4 regions of the Streptomyces sp. SudanB182_2057 genome follow, and region 4 is predicted to be linked to each of the others. Evidence: riboswitches for the same ligand, from Rfam matches in the RefSeq annotation. Region 4 holds a riboswitch; each other region holds the start of a gene.
The links. Region 4 has a riboswitch for cobalamin ahead of ACSURM_RS17870 (HoxN/HupN/NixA family nickel/cobalt transporter). Riboswitches for the same ligand answer to the same signal wherever they lie in the genome.
Positions count from the first base shown of each region.

Region 1: linked by a shared signal. The riboswitch ahead of metE (5-methyltetrahydropteroyltriglutamate--homocysteine S-methyltransferase) and the one ahead of ACSURM_RS17870 (HoxN/HupN/NixA family nickel/cobalt transporter) in region 4 are both predicted to bind cobalamin.
Region 2: linked by a shared signal. The riboswitch ahead of ACSURM_RS28200 (cobalamin biosynthesis protein) and the one ahead of ACSURM_RS17870 (HoxN/HupN/NixA family nickel/cobalt transporter) in region 4 are both predicted to bind cobalamin.
Region 3: linked by a shared signal. The riboswitch ahead of ACSURM_RS12775 (ribonucleoside-diphosphate reductase subunit alpha) and the one ahead of ACSURM_RS17870 (HoxN/HupN/NixA family nickel/cobalt transporter) in region 4 are both predicted to bind cobalamin.

Region 1 covers NZ_OZ186798.1:1,195,991-1,201,478, reverse strand. The annotation lists gene ACSURM_RS04935 (alpha/beta hydrolase family protein) at 1-220, shown strand, start outside; gene ACSURM_RS04930 (lamin tail domain-containing protein) at 555-1,976, shown strand; gene ACSURM_RS04925 (hypothetical protein) at 1,990-2,130, shown strand; cobalamin riboswitch at 2,193-2,424, shown strand; gene metE (5-methyltetrahydropteroyltriglutamate--homocysteine S-methyltransferase) at 2,567-4,891, shown strand; gene ACSURM_RS04915 (superoxide dismutase) at 5,096-5,488, shown strand, end outside.
Region 2 covers NZ_OZ186798.1:6,358,646-6,364,133, reverse strand. The annotation lists gene ACSURM_RS28215 (lysozyme) at 1-160, shown strand, start outside; gene ACSURM_RS28210 (anion permease) at 304-1,587, shown strand; gene ACSURM_RS28205 (hypothetical protein) at 1,622-1,843, shown strand; cobalamin riboswitch at 2,002-2,144, shown strand; gene ACSURM_RS28200 (cobalamin biosynthesis protein) at 2,243-3,187, shown strand; gene ACSURM_RS28195 (cobyric acid synthase) at 3,184-4,692, shown strand; gene cobN (cobaltochelatase subunit CobN) at 4,689-5,488, shown strand, end outside.
Region 3 covers NZ_OZ186798.1:3,004,828-3,010,315, forward strand. The annotation lists gene ACSURM_RS12760 (DUF3311 domain-containing protein) at 1-252, shown strand, start outside; gene mctP (monocarboxylate uptake permease MctP) at 249-1,877, shown strand; gene ACSURM_RS12770 (GNAT family N-acetyltransferase) at 2,075-2,581, shown strand; cobalamin riboswitch at 2,634-2,758, shown strand; gene ACSURM_RS12775 (ribonucleoside-diphosphate reductase subunit alpha) at 2,881-5,250, shown strand; gene ACSURM_RS12780 (ribonucleotide-diphosphate reductase subunit beta) at 5,250-5,488, shown strand, end outside.
Region 4 covers NZ_OZ186798.1:4,112,943-4,118,430, reverse strand. The annotation lists gene ACSURM_RS17885 (DUF4142 domain-containing protein) at 1-557, shown strand, start outside; gene ACSURM_RS17880 (glycoside hydrolase family 13 protein) at 579-2,237, opposite strand; gene ACSURM_RS17875 (ArsR/SmtB family transcription factor) at 2,317-2,667, opposite strand; cobalamin riboswitch at 2,746-2,929, shown strand; gene ACSURM_RS17870 (HoxN/HupN/NixA family nickel/cobalt transporter) at 2,955-4,064, shown strand; gene ACSURM_RS17865 (bile acid:sodium symporter family protein) at 3,961-5,040, opposite strand; gene ACSURM_RS17860 (isocitrate lyase/PEP mutase family protein) at 5,206-5,488, opposite strand, start outside.

The DNA of each region.
Region 1 (5,488 bases), 2.9 Mb from region 4:
CGTCCCCGGCGCCGCACACCTCACCTTCATGGACGGCCCCCTGTACCTGCCGCCCGTGCCGTCGATAACCGGTTCCCTGGGCCGCGCCCGGGGCCCGCGCGTCGTCGCCGCGACCACTCTCGCCTTCCTGGAGGCCACCCTGCGGCACGAAGGCGACCCGACCGGCGTTCTGTCGGCCTACGGCGACCTCAGCGTCCTCCACCCGGAAGACAGTCGCTGATCAGCCGTCGCGACCGACGGCACGGCGGTTCCCTCCACGTGGCCAGGACGTCGTCGGACCGGCTTGCGGGTTCCACCGGGTATCCGCCGAGAACGCGGTCCCGGTGGGGCCCGCTTCACATGACGGCACGGCGACGGCGATGCCGGACAGGGCGGCGAAGTCCGTGCCACGGGCACGGATGGGGAAGTGCGGGCAGGGTGACCCGGACAGGCTTCCGGTCACCAGGGCAGTTCGTCAGCCGTTCATGTGCCGTCCTTCTCGGTCGGGGCGGCTTGTTCGGACTGGCTCGCGACTGTCAGTGCGCCTTGCCCATGACAACGTCAGGACCCGATCCGTGACCGTTTCGGCCGCTTTCCGGCACGCTCGTGCTCTTACTCGCCTTCTCGTCGCCGCCCCCCTCGTGGCCGCGGGTGCCCTGACCGGCGTACCGGCGGCGCACGCGGCCGTCACGGACGACGTCCGCATCAACGAGGTGGTGACTACCGGCGGCGTCGACGACTCGATCGAGCTGTACAACAAGGGCACCGCCACGGTCGACGTGTCGGGCTGGGTCCTGAAGGACAACGACGAGGACCACGCCTACAAGATCCCCTCCGGGACTCTCCTGGGGCCGGGCGTGTACAAGGCGTTCGACGTGAGCGGCGAGTTCGGCCTGGGCTCGGACGACGAGGCCGGCCTCTACCTCGCGGACGGCACGACCCAGGTGGACGGCTTCTCCTGGACCGTGCACTCCGGCCCCTCCTGGTCACGCTGCCCTGACGGTACCGGAGCCTTCGGGCAGGCGGCCACGGTGACCCTCGGCGGCCCGAACAACTGCGGCACCGGCGGCTCCACGACTCCGGCCGTGTGGCCGGGAAGCAGTGGTGTGGCCACCGCCGACGGTTCGGACGTGTTCGGCCAGGACCTCAGCGGCCTGTACCAGGAGGGCGGCGTGCTGTGGGGTGCGCAGAACAGCGGCAGGCTGTGGCGTCTGGTGCGTGACGGCTCCGGCGGCTGGAAGCCGGATGCCGCCGGCGGCTGGTCCTCCGGCAGGGCCCTGCGCTTCCCCGGCGGCTCCGGCACCCCCGACAGCGAGGGCGTCACCCTGACCGGTGCCGGTTCGGCCGCGGGCGCGTTCGTGGCCGGCGAGCGCAACGGGGACGCGTCGGGCACCAGCCGCCTGTCGGTGCTGAAGTACGACGTGAGCGGATCAGGCTCGTCGCTGACCGCGGTCAAGGAGTGGAACCTCACGTCCGACCTGCCCTCGACCGGCTCCAATCTCGGTCTCGAAGGGATCACCTGGATCCCGGACACAGCGCTGACCGGCGCCGGGTTCAAAGACGCATCGACCGGCGCGGTCTACGACCCGGCCCGCTACGGCAGCCACGGCGGCGGAGTGTTCTTCGTGGGCGTCGAAGGCACCGGCATGATCCACGGTTACGTGCTGGCCGACTCCGGCTCCTACACCCGTGTCGCGTCCTTCAGCAGCGGCATGTCCGGGGTGATGGAACTGCAGTGGGAGCCGCAGGCGTCGCGCCTGTGGGCGGTCTGCGACGACACCTGTGACGGTCAGCACCGCACGGCGAAGATCGGCACGACCGGCGTGTTCACCACCACCGGCGTCTTCAACCGCCCGTCGGGCATGCCCGATTACAACAACGAGGGCTTCTCCCTGGCCGGCGCGGACGAATGCGTGGCGGGTTCCAAGCCGGTCTACTGGGCGGACGACTCCAACGACGGCGGGCACGCCCTGCGCAGGGGCACCATCACCTGCTGAACGGACTCGAGCAGTGGGCGGCAGCCCTTGCTGCCTCGCCGCCTGGGCCGTCGCCCTGCTGGTGTGGAGGGCCGGCCGCGTCGAGGAGAGGCGGGCCGCGGGCCTCGCCCGGCCCGCCGCCGGACCCGCCGCCGAGCAGCCCGGGCGCCCGTGACGGACGGGCGTGTTGTCGTGGGGCCGTGTCTTCGTCGGCTTCACGGCGGACGCGCCGCTGTATAGGCTGCCTCGTGCAGCTGGTTCGCCCTGCCCGCCAGGCAGGCGCGTCGCAAGAGGGAACCCGGTGGGAATCCGGGACTGCCCCGCAGCGGTGAGCGGGAACGACCGCCGTCATACGCACTGGGCCCGGCAAGCGGGTCTGGGAAGCGACGGCCAGTAGGTGCCTCGTACACGTCGTACGGCACGAGGCGTGCTCGCGAGTCCGAAGACCTGCCACTGCCCGTGCGCGGCCGACGCGTACGGCATCTCGGTGACCTCGAGGGCGGGTCGGCGGCAGGGCGAGCACCCATGGTGTCTCGCCGCTTTCCGTCATCCCTTCGCGCCCTCGTCCCGTCCCGGGAACCCCATGACGAGTGCTCGCGAAGGAGAGTTCCGTGACAGCCGAGTCCGCAGCCGCGCCCGTACGGGCCACCGTGTACGGCTACCCCCGCCAGGGACCGAACCGGGAACTGAAGAAGGCGATCGAGGGCTACTGGAAGGGCCGGGTCACCGCCGACGCCCTCCGGCGCACGGCCGCCGACCTGCGCCGCTCCACCTGGCGGCAACTGGCCGACGCCGGTCTGGGCGAGGTGCCGACCGGTGACTTCTCGTACTACGACCACGTCCTGGACACCACCGTCATGGTCGGCGCGATCCCCGACCGCCACCGCGCCGCCGTCGAGGAGGACGCCCTGCGCGGCTACTTCGCCATGGCCCGCGGCACCCAGGAGGTGGCGCCGCTGGAGATGACCAAGTGGTTCGACACCAACTACCACTATTTGGTGCCCGAGTTGAGTCCGGACACTGTCTTCGCGGCCGACTCCGGCAAGCAGACCGCCGAACTGCGCGAGGCCCTCGCCCTCGGCCACACCCCGCGGCCCGTCCTGGTCGGCCCGGTCACCTACCTGCTGCTGGCCAAGCCCGCCCCCGGCGTCGCGGTGGACTTCCAGCCGCTCACCCTGCTGGACCGGCTGCTGCCCGTGTACGCCGAGGTGCTGGCCGACCTGCGGGCCGCCGGCGCGGAGTGGGTGCAGCTGGACGAGCCCGCCCTGGTCCAGGACCGCACCCCGGCCGAGCTGAACGCCGCCGCCCGCGCCTACCGCGACCTCGGCCGCCTCGCCGACCGCCCGAAGCTGCTGGTGGCCTCGTACTTCGACCGGCTCGGCGAGGCGCTGCCCGTGCTGGCGAAGGCCCCGGTGGACGGGCTCGCCCTGGACTTCACCGGCCCGGCCGCCGCCAACCTCGACGATCTCGCCGCAGCCGGCGGTCTGCCCGGCAAGCGGCTGGTCGCCGGTGTCGTGGACGGGCGCAACGTCTGGATCAACGACCTCAAGACATCGCTGACCACGCTGGCCACCCTGCTCGGCCTCGCCGACCGGGTCGACGTGGCCGCCTCCTGCTCCCTGCTGCACGTCCCGCTCGACGCCGCGGTCGAGCGGGACATCGAGCCGCAGATCCTGCGCTGGCTGGCGTTCGCCCGGCAGAAGACCGCGGAGATCGTCACGCTCGCCCGCGCCCTGGCGCAGGGCGCGGACACGATCGCGGCGGAGCTGGCCGCGAACCGCGCCGATCTGGCCTCCCGCGCGGCTTCACCCATCACGCACGACCCGGCGGTACGGGCCCGGGCGTCCGCCGTCACCGACGCCGACACCCGCCGCTCCCAGCCGTACGCGCGACGCTCGGCCGCCCAGCGTGCCTGCCTGCGCCTGCCGCTGCTGCCGACGACCACCATCGGCTCCTTCCCCCAGACCGGAGAACTGCGCGCCGCCCGCGCGGACGTACGGGCCGGAAGGACCGACGAGGAGACGTACGAGCGGCGCATCGAGGCCGAGATCCGCGAGGTGATCGCCTTCCAGGAGAAGGCCGGCCTCGACGTGCTCGTGCACGGGGAGCCCGAACGCGACGACATGGTCCAGTACTTCGCCGAACAGCTCACCGGCTGCCTCGCCACCCGGCACGGCTGGGTCCAGTCCTACGGCACCCGCTGCGTCCGCCCGCCGATCCTGGCCGGCGACATCTCACGGCCGGAGCCGATGACGGTGCGCTGGACGACGTACGCCCAGTCCCTCACCGGCCGGCCGGTCAAGGGCATGCTCACCGGCCCGGTCACCATGCTCGCGTGGTCCTTCGTCCGCGACGACCAGCCCCTCGCCGAGACCGCCCGCCAGGTCGCCCTCGCCCTGCGCGACGAGGTGAACGACCTGGAGGCGGCGGGCACTTCGGTCATCCAGGTGGACGAGCCCGCCCTGCGCGAGACGCTTCCGCTGCGCGCCGCCGACCGGCCCGCCTACCTGGCCTGGGCCACCGAGGCGTTCCGGCTGACCACGGCCGGGGTGCGACCGGACACGCAGATCCACACCCACATGTGCTACGCCGAGTTCGGGGACATCGTCCAGGCCATCGACGACCTCGACGCCGACGTCATCAGCCTGGAAGCGGCCCGCTCCCATATGCGGGTGGCCCGCGAACTGGCCCTGCACGGGTATCCGCGGGAGGCGGGACCGGGGGTGTACGACATCCACTCCCCGCGCATCCCGGCCGTCGCCGAGGCGGTGGCTCTCCTGCGCGCGGGTCTTGAGGCCCTTCCGGCCGGACGGCTGTGGGTGAACCCCGACTGCGGCCTGAAGACCCGCACGTGGCCCGAGGTGCGCGCCTCGCTCGAGAACCTGGTGGCGGCGGCCCGCGAGGTGCGCGGCGCCTTGCCCTCCGAGACGCCCTGAGACACCGGGTGACCGGGGCGGACACCTCGCGGGGTGTCCGCCCCGGGCAGCGGCCGGCGCGGGTGAACGGGCCGCGGACCTCCGGCTGTTGCCCGTCCGTGACACGGCGAAAGTCCTAGGTCCAACGCCTGATCCGCAAGGTACCTCTTCTGCTGTTAGCGTGCAGCTGCATATTGCTGGCAATAACGTCGGAGGATGTTGGACATGGCGGTTTACACGCTCCCGGAGCTTCCGTACGACTACGCGGCGCTCGCCCCGGTCATCAGCCCGGAGATCATCGAGCTGCACCACGACAAGCACCACGCGGCCTATGTGAAGGGCGCCAACGACACGCTGGAGCAGCTGGCCGAGGCGCGGGACAAGGAGACGTGGGGCTCGATCAACGGCCTGGAGAAGAACCTGGCCTTCCACCTCTCCGGGCACATCCTGCACTCGATCTACTGGCAGAACATGACCGGCCCGAAGGACGGCGGCGGCGAGCCGCTGGCCCAGGACGGCGTCGGCGAGCTGGCCGAGGCCATCAAGGAGTCCTTCGGTTCCTTCGCCGGCTTCAAGGCCCAGCTGTCCAAGGCCGCGGCCACCACCCAGGGCTCGGGC
Region 2 (5,488 bases), 2.2 Mb from region 4:
GTGGATCGCCCGGCACGGCACCGCGAAGCCGGGGGCGCTGCCCGGCGGCTGGCGGTACTGGACGTTCTGGCAGTACCGCACGAAGGGCACGCTGCCGGGTGACCAGGATCTCTTCAACGGCACCCTGGACCGGCTGCGGATCTTCGCGCGGGGCCGGTAGCCAAGGGGGGCCCGGCCCGGCAGGGCGGAAAAGAACCCGGGTATGGGATTGCCGACACCACTGTGCCCGTCCCAGTTCATCTTCCGTTCACCCAGGTTGCCTACGTTCGTCCAGCCAACGACCTCGAACGATTGCCTGGGTAAATGGAAAGCTTCTCGCTGATCCTCGCGATTGTGGTGGTAACCGCTCTCGCGTTCGATTTCACGAACGGTTTCCACGACACCGCGAACGCGATGGCCACCACCATCTCCACAGGCGCCCTGAAGCCCAAGATCGCGGTGACCATGTCCGCCGTCCTCAATCTTGCGGGCGCCTTCCTCTCCGTGGAGGTCGCGAACACGATCTCCAAGGGTCTCGTCGACGAGACCGGCATCCGTCCCGAGGTCATCTTCGCCGCCCTGGTCGGCGCGATCCTCTGGAACCTGCTGACCTGGCTGGTGGGCCTGCCCTCCAGCTCCTCGCACGCCCTGATGGGCGGCCTGGTCGGCGCCACCGTCGCCTCCGCCGGCTTCGACGGCGTCCACGGCGGCGTCCTGGTCACCAAGGTCCTGCTCCCCGCCGTCGCCGCGCCGGTCGTGGCGGGCCTCGCCGCGTTCCTGGCCACCCGGCTCTCCTACCGCGTCGGCGGCACCGGCGACACCGAGGCGACCCGCAAGGGCTACCGCGTCGGCCAGATCGCCTCCGCCGGCCTGGTCTCGCTCGCGCACGGCACCAACGACGCCCAGAAGACGATGGGCATCATCACCCTCGCGCTGATCGCGGGCGGCTCCCTCGCCCCCGGCTCCAACCCTCCCACCTGGGTGGTCCTCTCCGCCGGCCTGGCCATCGCGCTCGGCACCTACATCGGCGGCTGGCGCATCATCCGCACCATGGGCAAGGGCCTGACCGACCTGGAGCCGCGCCAGGGCTTCGCCGCCCAGACCGGCGCCGCGACCGCCATCCTGGCCTCCTCCCACCTCGGCTTCTCCCTCTCCACCACCCACGTCGTCTCCGGCTCGGTGATGGGCGCGGGCCTCGGCCGCAAGGGCGGCGTGGTCCGCTGGTCCACCGCGACCCGCATGGCCGTCGCCTGGGTGCTCACCCTGCCGGCCGCCGCGCTGGTCGGCGCGGGCGCCGAGGCAGTCACCGACCTCGGTGACTGGGGCACCGCCGGCGTCGCCGTCTTCCTGGTCGCCGCGAGCGCCGCCATCTGGAAGATCTCCCGCCGCGAGGTCGTGGACCACACCAACGTGATCGAGGAGACCGGCGAGCCGGCCGGTGTCGTCACCACCGCCATCGCCGCGGTCACCCCGCCGCCCGCCGGCCCGGTGGCCGACAGCCTGACGGTCCCGGCCACCGCCGGCCTGACGACCGCCGGCCTGACGGCCACGATCCCCGCCCCGGCCGCCGAACCGGCCCCCGCCGCCCCGCCGGCCGCCACGGTCTGACCCGCCCGCACGGTTACTGAAGGAAGCAATCCGCATGAAGATCGACTGGGCGGCCCTCGGCTCCGTACTGGGCGTCAGCGTCGTGTTCACGGTGGGCCTGGTGGCCCTGTTCACCCTCGGCATCAACGGCATGTCCCGCCGCGAACGGGCCGCGGCCCAGGGCGGCTCCGCCACGCTCGCCGTCACCGGCGCCTACGCCTGCTTCGCCGCCTGCGCGGCGGCCGTGGCCTACGGCATCTACCTGATCGTGGCCTGACCGCAGGCCCCCGATCCCCGCCTCCGCCCCGCCGACCGGCCCACCCGCCGGACCCGGCGGGGCGGACGCGTGTGCGGGGGCTCCCAAGGCCCGCCCGGCGCCCCGGGGATGTGGGCCTCGGCACAGTCGGGCGTCCCAGGTCAAAGGCAAGTTGACGGCCCTTCCGGGCACGTGGTGGACTGCCCAGGCCATGTACGGCGGCAGCAGAGGAAGCCGGTGCGAATCCGGCGCGGTCCCGCCACTGTCACCGGGGAAGAACTCCCCGGGAGCCAGGAACTCTCGCCGCCGGAATCCGTCGAACCAGGGCGTGGACACCCTGAGTGAGGACACGAATCGCCATGCTCGGCTGCCGAAGGACCCGTACCAGGAACGCCCCCGCGCCCACGGCCGGCTGAGCCGATGGGTGCCGACCGCACATACGCGTACGGTGCCGCCGCCGGCGTCCTCGGTGATCTGCTCCTCGGCGATCCCCGCCGCGGGCACCCGGTCGCCGCGTTCGGCCGCGCGGCCACGGCCGTGGAAGGCGCCTTGTGGCACGACCACCGAGCCTGGGGCGCCGTGCACACCGCCGTATGCGCCGGTGGCGCCGTCGCGCTCGGGGCGCTGGCCGCACGCGCCGTACGCCCCTCCCGTACCGCCTCCGTCGCGCTGACCGCCGCCGCCACCTGGGCCGTCGTCGGCGGCACCTCGCTCGCCCGCGAGGCCCAGGCGATCGGGCGCGCCCTGGCCGCGGGGGACACCGAGGCCGCCCGCGCCCGGCTGCCCCACCTGTGCGGCCGCGACCCGCAGGCGCTGGACGCCGACGGAATGGCCCGGGCCGTGGTCGAGTCGGTCGCCGAGAACACCTCCGACGCCGTGGTGGGCGCCCTGGTGTGGGGAGCCGTGGCCGGGGTGCCGGGGCTGCTCGGGTTCCGCGCCGTCAACACCCTGGACGCGATGGTGGGTCACAAGTCGCCCCGGCACCGCCGCTACGGCTGGGCCTCCGCCCGCCTCGACGACGTCGCCGGCTGGCCGGGCGCCCGGCTCACCGCCGTACTCGCCACCGTCGCCGGACCCGACCCGCGTGGCGCCCTGCGCGCCTGGAAGGCCGACGCCCGCAAGCACCCGAGCCCCAACGCCGGTCCCGTGGAGGCCGCCTTCGCGGGCGCCCTCGGCGTCCGGCTCGGCGGGACCCTCTCCTACGGCGGCCGGGTCGAACACCGGCCCGTGCTCAACGGCGGCACCGGACGGCCGGTCCGGGTCACCGACATCGACCGGGCGGTACGGCTCTCCCGCCGCGTCGGCCTGCTCGCCCTCGGCACCACGCTCGCCGCGCGCGCACTCCTGAAAGGACGTGGGAAGTGAACGGTGGTCTCCTCGTGGCCGGCACCACCTCGGACGCCGGCAAGAGCGTCGTGACGGCCGGGATCTGCCGGTGGCTGGCGCGCCAGGGCGTGAAGGTGGCGCCGTTCAAGGCGCAGAACATGTCCCTGAACTCGTTCGTGACCCGCGAGGGCGCGGAGATCGGCCGCGCCCAGGCCATGCAGGCCCAGGCCTGCCGGATCGAGCCGACCGCGCTGATGAACCCGGTGCTGCTCAAGCCCGGTGGCGAGCAGAGCAGCCAGGTCGTGCTGCTCGGCAAGCCGGTGGGCGAGCTGAGCGCGCGCGGCTACCACGGCGGACGCCAGCAGCGGCTGCTGGGCACGGTGCTGGACTGCCTGGCCGAACTGCGGGGCACGTATGACGCGGTGATCTGCGAGGGGGCGGGCAGCCCGGCCGAGATCAACCTGCGGCGGACCGACATCGTCAACATGGGCATCGCGCGGGGCGCGCGGCTGCCGGTGCTGGTGGTGGGCGACATCGACCGCGGCGGCGTCTTCGCGTCCTTCTTCGGCACGGTCGCCCTGCTCTCCCCCGAGGACCAGGAACTCGTCGCCGGGTTCCTGGTGAACAAGTTCCGCGGCGACGTCGGCCTGCTCGAACCCGGCCTGGACATGCTGCACGGCCTCACCGGACGGCGGACCTACGGCGTGCTGCCGTTCCGGCACGGGCTCGGCATCGACGAGGAGGACGGACTGCGCGTCTCCCTGCGCGGCACCGTACGGGAATCCACGGTCGCTCCCCCGGTCGGCGAGGACGTGCTCCGCGTCGCCGTGTGCGCGATCCCGCTGATGTCCAACTTCACCGACGTGGACGCCCTCGCCGCCGAACCGGGCGTCGTCGTACGGTTCGTGGACCGGCCGGAGGAACTGGCCGACGCCGACCTCGTGGTGGTCCCGGGCACCCGCGGCACCGTACGGGCACTGGAGTGGCTGCGGGAACGCGGACTGGCGGACGCCCTCGCACGCCGGGCCGCCGAGCACCGCCCCGTCCTCGGCATCTGCGGCGGCTTTCAGCTCCTCGGCGAGCACATCGAGGACGAGGTCGAAAGCCGCCAGGGACACGTCGACGGCCTCGGCATCCTGCCCGTGCGCGTGCGCTTCGCCCGCGAGAAGACCCTCACCCGGCCCACCGGGCAGGCCCTCGGCGAGCCCGTCGACGGCTACGAGATCCACCACGGCGTGGCCACGGTCGAAGGCGGCGAACCCTTCCTGGACGGCTGCCGCGTCGGCCAGACCTGGGGCACCCACTGGCACGGCTCCCTGGAGTCGGACGGCTTCCGGCGGGCCTTCCTGCGCGAGGTGGCCGCCGCCGCGGGCCGCCGCTTCGTCCCCGCGCCGGACACCTCCTTCGCCGCGCTGCGCGAGGAGCAGCTCGACCGGCTCGGCGACCTCATCGAACAGCACGCGGACACGGACGCGCTGTGGCGGCTCATCGAGTCCGGCGCGCCGCAAGGACTGCCTTTCATCCCACCGGGAGCGCCCGCATGAGCACAGTGTTGTTGTTGTCGACCGCCGACACGGATCTGCTGGCGGCCCGGGCCTCGGGCGCCGGCTACCGCATCGGCAACCCCACCCGGGTCGACGTCGCCGGGGAACTGCCCGCCCTCATCGAGGGCGCGGACCTCGCCGTCGTACGGCTGCTGGGCGGCAAGCGGGCCTGGGAGGACGGGCTGGCCGCGCTGAAGGCGTCCGGCATCCCGACCGTACTGCTGGGCGGCGAGACCGTACCCGACGCCGAACTGATGGCCGAGTCCTCGGTGCCCGCCGGCGTGGTCGCGGAAGCCCTGAAGTACCTGGTCGAAGGCGGCCCCGCCAACCTGCTGGAGCTGTCCCGGTTCCTGTCGGACACCGTGCTGCTGACCGGCGAGGGCTTCGAGGAGCCGCGCCGCATGCCCGAGTTCGGCGTGCACGGCGACTACGCCGTCCAGGACGGCCGCCCGACCGTCGGCGTGCTGTTCTACCGGGCGCACGAACTGAGCGGCAACACCGCCTTCGTGGACACCCTGTGCCAGGCGATCGAGGCGGCCGGCGCCAACGCCCTCCCCGTGTACTGCGGTTCGCTGCGCGGCGCGGACCCCGCCCTGTACGAACTGCTCGGCCGGGCCGACGCACTGGTCGCCACCGTCCTCGCGGCCGGCGGCACCCACGCCTCCCAGGCCTCCGCGGGCGGCGACGAGGAGTCCTGGGACATCGGCGCGCTCGCCGACCTGGACGTCCCCGTCCTGCAAGGGCTGTGCCTCACCTCCTCGCGCGCCGCGTGGCAGGAGTCCGACGCCGCCCTGTC
Region 3 (5,488 bases), 1.1 Mb from region 4:
CCTGACGTGAGACCACCGGTGGTGACACCGGTCAGGGTGATCATCGCCTTGTGTCTCGTAGCGCCCTTCGTGGCGATGCTGTGGGTCGGCTCGTACGCCAAGGCCGACCCCGCGCTCATCGGGGTCCCGTTCTTCTACTGGTACCAGATGCTCTGGGTGCTGATCTCCGCCGGCCTCACCATGCTGGCGTACAAGCTCTGGCAGCGTGACCAGCGTGCCCGCAAGGAAGCGAGCGGGGGTGCGGCGAAGTGAAGGACGGCGTCAACGGCGTCGCGCTCGGCGTCTTCATCTTCTTCTTCCTGGTCGTCACGGTCCTCGGCTTCCTGGCCGCACGCTGGCGCAGGGCCGAGAACGAGCACTCCCTGGACGAATGGGGCCTGGGCGGACGGTCCTTCGGCACCTGGGTCACGTGGTTCCTGCTCGGCGGTGACCTGTACACGGCGTACACCTTCGTCGCCGTACCGGCGGCGGTCTACGCGGCGGGCGCGTCCGGCTTCTTCGCGGTGCCGTACACGATCCTGATGTACCCGCTGATCTTCACCTTCCTGCCCCGCCTGTGGTCGGTCTCGCACCGCCACGGATACGTCACCACCTCCGACTTCGTGCGCGGCCGGTTCGGTTCCAAGGGCCTGTCCCTGGCGGTGGCGGTGACCGGCATCCTGGCGACGATGCCGTACATCGCGCTCCAGCTGGTCGGCATCCAGGCGGTGCTGGACGTGATGGGCGTCGGCGGCGGCGAGGACACCAACTGGTTCGTCAAGGACCTTCCGCTGCTCATCGCCTTCGGTGTGCTGGCGGCCTACACCTACTCCTCCGGGCTGCGCGCCCCCGCGCTGATCGCGTTCGTCAAGGACACGCTGATCTACATCGTCATCGTGGTGGCGATCATCTACATCCCGATCAAGCTGGGCGGCTTCGACGACGTCTTCGCCAAGGCCGGCCAGGCTCTCGGCCAGGACAACCCGGCCACCGGCAAACCGCGCGGGGCGGTCACACCACCGGAGGCGGGCCAGTGGACGTACGCCACGCTGGCGCTCGGCTCGGCGCTCGCGCTGTTCATGTACCCGCACTCGATCACCGCGACCCTGTCGTCCCGCAGCCGTGAGGTGATCCGCCGCAACACCACGATCCTGCCGCTGTACTCCCTGATGCTGGGTCTGCTGGCGCTGCTGGGCTTCATGGCGATCGCGGCCGGGGTGAAGGTCTCCAACGGCCAGCTGGCCATCCCGCAGTTGTTCGAGGACATGTTCCCGGACTGGTTCACGGGCGTGGCGTTCGCGGCGATCGGCATCGGCGCCCTGGTCCCGGCGGCGATCATGTCCATCGCGGCGGCCAACCTCTTCACCCGCAACATCTACAAGGACTTCATCAAGCCCGACGCGACGCCCGCGGAGGAGACCAAGGTCTCGAAGCTGGTCTCCCTGCTGGTGAAGGTCGGCGCCCTGGTCTTCGTCCTCACCATGGACAAGACCGTCGCCATCAACTTCCAGCTGCTGGGCGGCATCTGGATCATGCAGACCTTCCCGTCCCTGGTCGGCGGCCTGTTCACCCGCTGGTTCCACCGCTGGGCGCTGCTGGCCGGCTGGGCGGTCGGCATGGTCTACGGCACGGCCGCCGCGTACGGGGTGGCCTCGCCCACGCAGAAGCACTTCGGCGGCTCCTCGAAGGAGATCCCCGGCATCGGCGAGATCGGTTACATCGGCCTGACGGCGTTCGTGCTGAACGTACTGGTCACCGTGGTCCTGACGGTCGTCCTGAAGGCCGTGAAGGCTCCCGAGGGCATCGACGAGACCAAGCCGGAGGACTACACGGCGGACTCCGGCGACCCCGATGTCCAGGTGGAGCTTCCGCCGGCCACCGCGGGCAGCGCGCACTGACCCACGCGGCATCCGCAGCGGGCCGCCGACAGCACACGCGTCGGCGGCCCGCTGCCGTTGCCTGCCCGGGCCGGTGCCGTCGCCGGCACGACCCGCCGCCGTGCGCCGGTACGGGCGGCTGACGCACGGCCCTCTCCGGCCGGGCGCCCTGTGGAAAACTCCGGCGCCTTGTCGTACCCCTCCGGCACACTCGGCCCATGGACATCGTCATCCGGCCCGCCGCCCCCTCCGAGTACGCCGCCCTCGGCGAGATCACCGCCCGGGCCTACCTAGGAGACGGCCTCCTGGACTTCGGCGAGAGCGACGAGTACCTGGGCGAGCTGAGGGACGTGGCGAAACGCGCCGCCGCCGCCGAGGTCCTCGTCGCCGTCGCGGACGACCGGCCGCTCGGCGGAGTCACCTTCGTCCCGTCCGGCGGCCCCATGGCGGACATAGCCCGTCCCGGCGAGGCGGAGATCCGCATGCTCGCGGTGGACCGCGCGGCCCGCGGCCGGGGTGCCGGCGAGGCGCTCGTCCGGGCCTGCGTCGAGCGCGCGAGGGCCACCGAGGGCTGCGCGGCCGTCGTCCTGTCCACCCAGCGCACCATGCGCGCCGCCCACCGCATCTACGAACGTCTGGGTTTCGTCCGCACACCCGAACGGGACTGGAATCCCGTGCCGGAGTTGGACGACGTCACGCTGCTCACCTACGAGTTGACACTCTGACATCACCGGGACACAACATCTGGGGGTGACACGACAGCCCGGCACAAGATGTATGCTCATGCTCGCTGTCGCCGCAGGGGAATCCGGTGCGAATCCGGAACTGTCCCGCAACGGTGTACTTGTGCGTATCCGCGTACGAGCGTCAGTCCGAGGACCTGCCGACAGCGCACCCGGCCATCCGGCCGGTGTGCCCGACGTCCGGGCCTCGTGGAATGGGCCGGTGGACGCGAGAGCCCTCGCGCGCTCGTGCTGCCCCCTGCCCTCCGCCAGGCCCCGTGCCGAGCGAGGGAGACCCCCACGTGACCATCGCGCCAGCCGACCCGGCTTCGGTCAGCGGACCGGAGACCGACGCTCCCGGTACCGCGCTGCTGCGGACGCTGTCCGAGCTGACGGCCGACCTGCCCGACGCCGACCCCGGACGGGTCGCCGCCGCCGCGCTGCGCGGCCGGTCCGCGCGGGCCGACGAGGCGGAGCTGCGCGAGCTGGCCACGGAGGCCGCCGCCGGCCTGATCGCCGAGGACCCCGCCTACTCGAAGCTGGCCGCCAGGCTGCTGACCCTCGCCATCCGGGCCGAGGCCGCCTCGCAGGGCGTGACCTCCTTCACCGGGTCGATCGCAGTGGGCCATCGCGAGGGCCTGGTGGCCGACCGCACCGCCGAGTTCGTGCGCGTCCACGCCGGACGGCTGGACGCGCTGGTGGACTCGGCCGTGGCGGAGGGCGCCGACGACCGCTTCGGCTACTTCGGCCTGCGCACCCTGCACAGCCGCTACCTCCTGCGCCACCCGATCACCCGCAAGGTCATCGAGACGCCCCAGCACTTCATGCTGCGCGTGGCCAGCGGCCTGGCCGAGGACGACACGGCCCGCTCGGTGGACGAGGTCGCCTCGCTCTACGGCCTGATGAGCCGCCTGGACTACCTGCCCTCCTCCCCCACCCTGTTCAACTCCGGCACCCGCCACCCCCAGATGTCGTCCTGCTACCTGCTGGACTCCCCGCTGGACGAGCTGGACTCCATCTACGGCCGCTACCACCAGGTCGCCCGGCTGTCGAAGCACGCCGGCGGCATCGGGCTGTCGTACTCGCGCATCCGCTCGCGCGGTTCGCTGATCCGGGGGACGAACGGGCACTCCAACGGGATCGTGCCGTTCCTGAAGACCCTGGACGCCTCGGTCGCCGCCGTGAACCAGGGCGGCCGCCGCAAGGGCGCCGCCGCCGTCTACCTGGAGACCTGGCACTCCGACATCGAGGAATTCCTGGAGCTGCGCGACAACACGGGCGAGGACGCCCGCCGCACCCACAACCTCAACCTCGCGCACTGGATCCCGGACGAGTTCATGCGCCGGGTCAACGCCGACGCCCAGTGGTCCCTGTTCTCCCCCGCCGACGTCCCCGAACTCGTCGACCTGTGGGGCGAGGACTTCGATACCGCCTACCGCGAGGCCGAAGCCGCGGGCCTGGCCAAGAAGACCCTCCCGGCCCGGGAGCTGTACGGCCGGATGATGCGCACCCTGGCGCAGACCGGCAACGGCTGGATGACCTTCAAGGACGCCGCCAACCGCACCGCCAACCAGACCGCCGAACCCGGCAACGTCATCCACTCCTCCAACCTCTGCACCGAGATCCTGGAGGTCACCAACGACGGCGAGACGGCCGTCTGCAACCTCGGCTCGGTCAACCTCGGCGCCTTCGTCCGCGACGGCGACATCGACTGGGACCGCCTGGACACCACCGTCCGCACCGCCGTCACCTTCCTCGACCGCGTCGTCGACATCAACTACTACCCCACCGAACAGGCGGGGCGTTCCAACGCCAAGTGGCGGCCGGTCGGGCTGGGTGCCATGGGCCTGCAGGACGTGTTCTTCAAGCTGCGGCTGCCGTTCGACTCGGCCGAGGCCAAGGTGCTGTCCACGCGGATCGCCGAGCGGATCATGCTCGCCGCGTACGAGACGTCCGCCGACCTCGCCGAGCGCAACGGCCCGCTGCCCGCCTGGGAGAAGACCCGCACCGCCCGGGGCGTGCTGCACCCGGACCACTACGGTGTCGAGTTCACCTGGCCCGAGCGCTGGGCCGCGCTGCGCGCGCGCATCGCCAGGACGGGCATGCGGAACTCACTGCTGCTGGCGATCGCGCCGACGGCCACCATCGCGTCGATCGCGGGTGTGTACGAGTGCATCGAGCCGCAGGTGTCGAACCTGTTCAAGCGCGAGACGCTGTCCGGCGAGTTCCTCCAGGTCAACTCCTACCTGGTGCAGGACCTGAAGGACCTCGGGGTCTGGGACGCCCGCACCCGCGAGGCGCTGCGTGAGGCCAACGGCTCGGTGCAGGACTTCCAGTGGATCCCCGAGGACGTCCGCGCCCTGTACCGCACGGCCTGGGAGATCCCCCAGCGCGGCCTGATCGACATGGCCGCCGCCCGCACCCCCTACCTCGACCAGGCGCAGTCGCTGAACCTGTTCCTGGAGACGCCGACCATCGGCAAGCTCTCCTCGATGTACGCCTACGCCTGGAAGTGCGGGCTGAAGACCACGTACTACCTGCGCTCGCGCCCCGCGACGCGCATCGCCCGCGCCGCCCAGGCGCAGCCCACCCTCCCCGCACAGGTCACCGCGGATCCCGAAGCGGTCGCCTGTTCCCTGGAAAACCCCGAGTCCTGCGAGGCCTGCCAGTAATGTCCCGGAACACCAACCTGCTCGACCCCGGCTTCGAACTCACCCTGCGCCCCATGCGCTACCCCGACTTCTACGAACGCTACCGGGACGCCATCAAGAACACCTGGACCGTCGAAGAGGTCGACCTCCACTCCGACGTCGCCGACCTCGCCAAACTCACCCCCGAGGAACAGCACCTCATCGGCCGGCTCGTCGCCTTCTTCGCCACCGGCGACTCCATCGTCGCCAACAACCTCGT
Region 4 (5,488 bases):
GGATCGGACTGCGCAAGGGCGGCTCCGAGGCGGTGATCACGGCGAGCCGGCACCTGGTCGACGGACACGCGGCGCTCGACACCACCTGCCGGAAGATCGCCCCGATGCTGGGCATCACGCTGCCCGACGAGGCGAGCCCCCAGCAGCGGGGCTTCGTGCGGCAGCTGGACGGGGAGAGCGGTGCGCGGTTCGACACCGACTTCGCCAACATCCTGCGGATGACGCACGGCTCCATCTTCAACACGGTGGCGAAGATCCGGTCCACCACGAAGAACTCGCTGGTGCGGGCCCTGGCCGACCAGGCCAACGACACCGTGCTGGACCACATCTCCATGATGGAGAAGACGGGCCTGGTGGACTTCGACCGGACCCTGTACCAGCAGACCACCCCGCCCAAGCTGCCCGACTCCGACCTGACCCCGCCGCCCCCGGCCGCCGGCCGGCCGGAGGTGGTCCTCACCCCGCCGCCGTCGGCCACCTCCACACCGGTGGACATCGACGCCCTCGCGCGCGGCGGCACCGGGGCGGGGCCGAGCCCGACCCCGCCGGCCGGTTAGCCGCGGCGCGGCCGGAAGGGCCTACGCCAGCCACACGGTGGTGTCCGGCGGCAGCACCCCGCCGCCGGGCAGCGGTGTGCTGCTCAGCAGGACCTCGCCGGGCGGCAGCGGCACCGGCTCGGTGCCCAGGTTGGTGACGCTGCGCCAGGTCTCGGTGCGGGTGAAGTCCAGCACGCCGTCCGGCGCGTCCGGGGTCCACGTCAGCGTCTCGCCGTCCAGCAGCTTGCGGCGCAGCCGCAGGGCCGTGCGGTACAGCTCCAGCGTGGAGCCCTCCACACCGGCCTGCGCCTGGACCGCGTACCCGGCGAAGGACGCGGGCTGCGGCAGCCAGCCGGCCCCGGGCCCGAAGCCGTAGGACGGCCCGGCCGTCGTCCACGGCAGCGGCACCCGGCAGCCGTCACGGCCCTTGCGGGTGTGGCCGGTCTGCTCCCAGATCGGGTCCTGGAGCACCTCCGTGGGCAGGTCCGCGACCTCGGGCAGGCCGAGTTCCTCGCCCTGGTACAGATACGCCGAGCCGGGCAGCGCCAGCATCAGCAGGGTCGCCGCCCGGGCCCGGCGCAGCCCGGCCGCCGGGTCGACGGCGGGCGCCGCGCCGTGCGCGAGCAGCCAGGCCTCCGGGTCGGTGCCGGGCGGCAGCATGAGCCGGGAGGCGTGCCGTACGACGTCGTGGTTGGACAGCACCCAGGTCGCGGAGGCACCGGCCGAGCGGGCTGTGGCCAGCTCGCCGGCGATGATCTCGCGCAGCTCCCCCGCGTCCCAGCGCGCCTGGAGGTACTCGAAGTTGAAGGCCTGGCCGAGTTCGTCCGGGCGGGCGTACAGCGCCCGGCGGCCGCCCGGGACCCATGCCTCGGCGACGGCCATGCGGGGCGGGCGGTAGGCGTCGAAGATCTTGCGCCAGTCGCGGTAGATCTCGTGCACCTCGTCCCGGTCCCAGTACGGGTGACTGCCCGGCGACAGGTGCCGCAGCGCCGCCTCGCCGGCCGTGCCGAGGGCGCCGAGGTCCCGCAGCGGCTCGGTGAGGTCCTTGGCCAGGCCGTGGGCGACGTCCACGCGGAAGCCGTCCACGCCCCGGTCCGACCAGAACCGCAGGGTGGCGCGGAAGTCGGCGCGGACCTCCTCGTTGTCCCAGTTCAGGTCGGGCTGCTCGGGGGCGAACAGGTGCAGGTACCACTCCCCGTCGGCCACCCGCTGCCAGGCGCTGCCGCCGAACACCGACTGCCAGTCGGTGGGCGGCAGTTCCCCGTGCGCGCCGCGCCCCGGCCGGAAGACGTACCGCTCGCGGGCGGCCGATCCGGGCCCGGCGCGCAGCGCCTCCCGGAACCAGCGGTGCAGATGGGAGGTGTGGTTGGGGACGATGTCCACGACGACCTTCAGGCCCAGCCGGTGCGCCTCGCCCACCAGGGCGTCGAAGTCGTCCAGCGTGCCCAGGCGTTCGTCGACACCGCGCGGGTCGATGACGTCGTAGCCGCCGTCGGCGAGTTCGGAGGGGTAGAAGGGGCTCAGCCACAGGGCGTCGACGCCCAGCGTGGCGAGGTGCGAAAGCCGCTGGGTCAGGCCCCTCAGGTCACCGAGACCGTCACCGTCGGCGTCGGCGAAACTGCGGGGATAGACCTGGTAGATGACGGCCTGGCGCCACCAGTCGGGGTTCCTGGACGAGAGGTCCGGCGGACGGTCTGCCATACGGGCTCCCATGGGACGGACAGCGGTACGGGATCTGTATCTGTCCACATTGCCCGAAAGGGAACCTTTTCCGGGACGATCAGGCGGCGCAGTGCTCCAACAGGCCCCTTACGTCCTCGTCCACCACCCGATAGCGCACCACGCGCCCCTCTTTCTCCCCTGCCACGACCCCCGCCGCGCGCAGCAGCCGCAGGGCCTGGGAGACGGCCGGGTCGTTCATGCCCGTGGCGATCGCCAGGTCCGAGACGGCCAGCGGCCCGGTCCGGTGCAGCGCGAGCAGCAGCGCGAGCCGGTTGGCGTCGGCCAGCAGCGAGAAACGGTCGGCCCAGGTGCGCAGACGCCCCGCGTCACCGATCGCGGCGATCGCCTCGCACACCCGGTGCCCGTCGATGGTCCGACGCCCGGCCCGGTCGGCAGGAACGAGATGCATGCTCCCATCCTGGCAGGTGGCGATGTGATCTTGCATACCTGCCCGACTGCGCAGCTATGCAGGCGACCGCGTGCCCCTCTACGGTGGGCGGGCCGTGGTGTTCGGGAAGCCGGTGTGAGACCGGAGCGGCCCTCGCCACTGTGATCGGGGAGTTCCCGTTCCGTCCGGCACCCGCCGGGCCACTGGTCGAAAGGCCGGGAAGGCAGGAACGGCGGACGCGTGACCCGTAAGCCAGGAGACCGGCCACGGCAGCTCAGAAAGATCCACGAGGTGCTGGAGCTGACCATATGAACCTGCCCGGGACGTCTCTGTCCGAGTCCGCGCACCCCTCGTTCCGCTGGCGACGCGAGGACACCGTCAAGACGGCGGGGCTGCTGGTGGTGATCCTCGCCCTGCATGTCGTCGCCTTCGGGATCCTGTATGTGCTGGTGGCCCCGCGCCATTTCGAGGTGGGCTCCCAGGTGTTCGGCGTGGGGCTGGGGATCACCGCCTACACCCTCGGCGTGCGCCACGCCTTCGACGCCGACCACATCGCGGCGATCGACAACACCACCCGCAAGCTGATGGCCGACGGAAAGCGCCCGGTGTCGGTGGGGTTCTGGTTCGCGCTCGGGCACTCCAGCGTGGTCGTGCTGCTGGCGCTGCTGATCGCGGGCGGCACCTCGCTGGCCGGGAAGGTGATGAACGAGGGCTCCGCCACCCACCAGGTGCTCGGGGTGCTCGGTACGACGATCTCCGGGTCCTTCCTCTACCTCATCGCCGCCCTGAACCTGGTCGCGCTGGCGGGCATCCTGAAGGTGTTCCGGGCGATGCGCGCGGGCGGGTACGACGAGACGGAGCTGGAACGGCACCTGGACTCGCGGGGGTTCATGAACCGGCTGCTGGGGCGGCTGACGAAGTCCGTGTCCCGGCCGGGGCAGATGTACCCGCTGGGCTTCCTGTTCGGCCTCGGCTTCGACACGGCCACCGAGGTCAGCCTGATGGTGATGGCCGGCTCGGGCGCGGCGGCCGGCCTGCCCTGGTACGCGATCCTGTGCCTGCCGCTGCTGTTCGCCGCCGGGATGAGCCTGTTCGACACCCTCGACGGCACGTTCATGAACTTCGCCTACCAGTGGGCCTTCGCCAACCCCGTCCGCAAGGTCTTCTACAACCTCGCCATCACCGGGCTGTCCATCGCCGTGGCCTTCTTCATCGGCACCATCGAACTGGTCGGGGTGCTGCACGAGAAGGCCGGCCTCAGCGACCCGGTGACCGGCTGGGTGGCCGGTCTGAACCTGGACAGCGTCGGCTATCTCATCGTCGGCCTGTTCGTGGTGGTGTGGGCGGCGGCGCTGGCGTACTGGCGGCTGGCACGGGTGGAGGAGCGCTGGTCGGTGCGGGCGGCGCCGTCCGACTGAGCCGGCGGGCGAGCGCGGCGCAGACCACCAGCTGGAGGGTGTGGTAGAGCATCAGCGGCAGGACGGTCATGGCGACCTCGTCCGCGGGAAACAGCACGGAGGCCATCGGCAGCCCGCTGGCCAGGCTCTTGGTCGCCCCGCAGAAGACCGCCGTCACCCGGTCCTCGCGGGGCAGCCGCAGCGCCCGCGCGGAGCGGTCGGCCAGCAGCAGGGCGGCGGCGAGCAGCACCGCCACCAGAACCCCGAGCAGGACCAGGCGGCCGGGGGACACCCGCTGCCAGATGCCGGTGGTCATGCCCCGGCTGAACGCCGCGTAGACGACGAGCAGGATGGAGCCCCGGTCGCAGAGCCCGATCACCTTGCGGTGCCGGCCGAGCCAGCCGGAGATCCACCGCCGCACCGCCTGCCCGGCGGCGAACGGCAGCAGCAACTGCACGGCGATGTCCACGAGTTGGCCCGCGCCGATCGGGATGCCGCCGCCCTCGCCGCCGCCGATCAGCGCGACGGCCAGGACCGGGGTGAGGACCACGCCCAGCACGGTGGAGAAGGACGCGGAACACAGGGCCGCTGCCACGTTGCCGCGGGCCAGGGAGGTGAGGGCGATGGAGGACTGCACGGTGGACGGCAGCACCGCCAGGAACAGCACCCCGGCGGTCAGTTCGGCGCCGAGCCACCCGTCCGGCAGCAGCTTCGCGCCCAGGCCGAGCAGCGGGAAGGCGGCGAACGTCAGGGCGAGCACCGGGAGATGCAGCCGCCAGTGCCGTACGCCGTCCAGCGCGGCCTGCGGGGAGAGCCGGGCGCCGTAGAGGAAGAAGAGCAGGCCGATCGCCAGCTTGGTCAGCCACGAGACGGCCTCGGCCGCCGTGTCCTCGGCCGGGACGAGCGCGGCGATCCCGATCGCGCCGAACAGCGCGACGATGTACCAGTCGACACGGCGCGCCAGACCGCGGGCCGAGCCGGTGAGCGTCTGAGACATGCGCTCCTGCCTTGGAAGCGGGTGGCATGGGACGGGGGATGCCTCTATGGGGCGGGCTCACCCATGGGCTACGTCCATGGGGCACGCCCGTGGGTTCGTCCATGGGGTTCGTCAACCGGTGGGGCCCGCGTGCCGGGTGCGCGCGGGCCCCTGGGGTGGATCAGGTCACGCCGGGGTGCGGACGTGGTGCCGGCTGATGTTCTTCTCCAGCAGGGCCAGGCTCTCGGCGACCCCCACGCTGTCCGGCCCGGTCTGCGGCAGGCGGCCGTCGGCCTCCTTCAGCTCGGTCAGGGCGCGGTCGATGGCGGTCTGCGCGGCGAACAGGCAGGGCGTGCTGTAGATGGCGACGTCGACGCCCAGGTCGGACAGCTCGCTCAGCGACAGCCGCGGCGACTTGCCCCCGGCTATCTGGTTGAACAGCAGCGGCTTGTCCCCGATGACCTTGCGC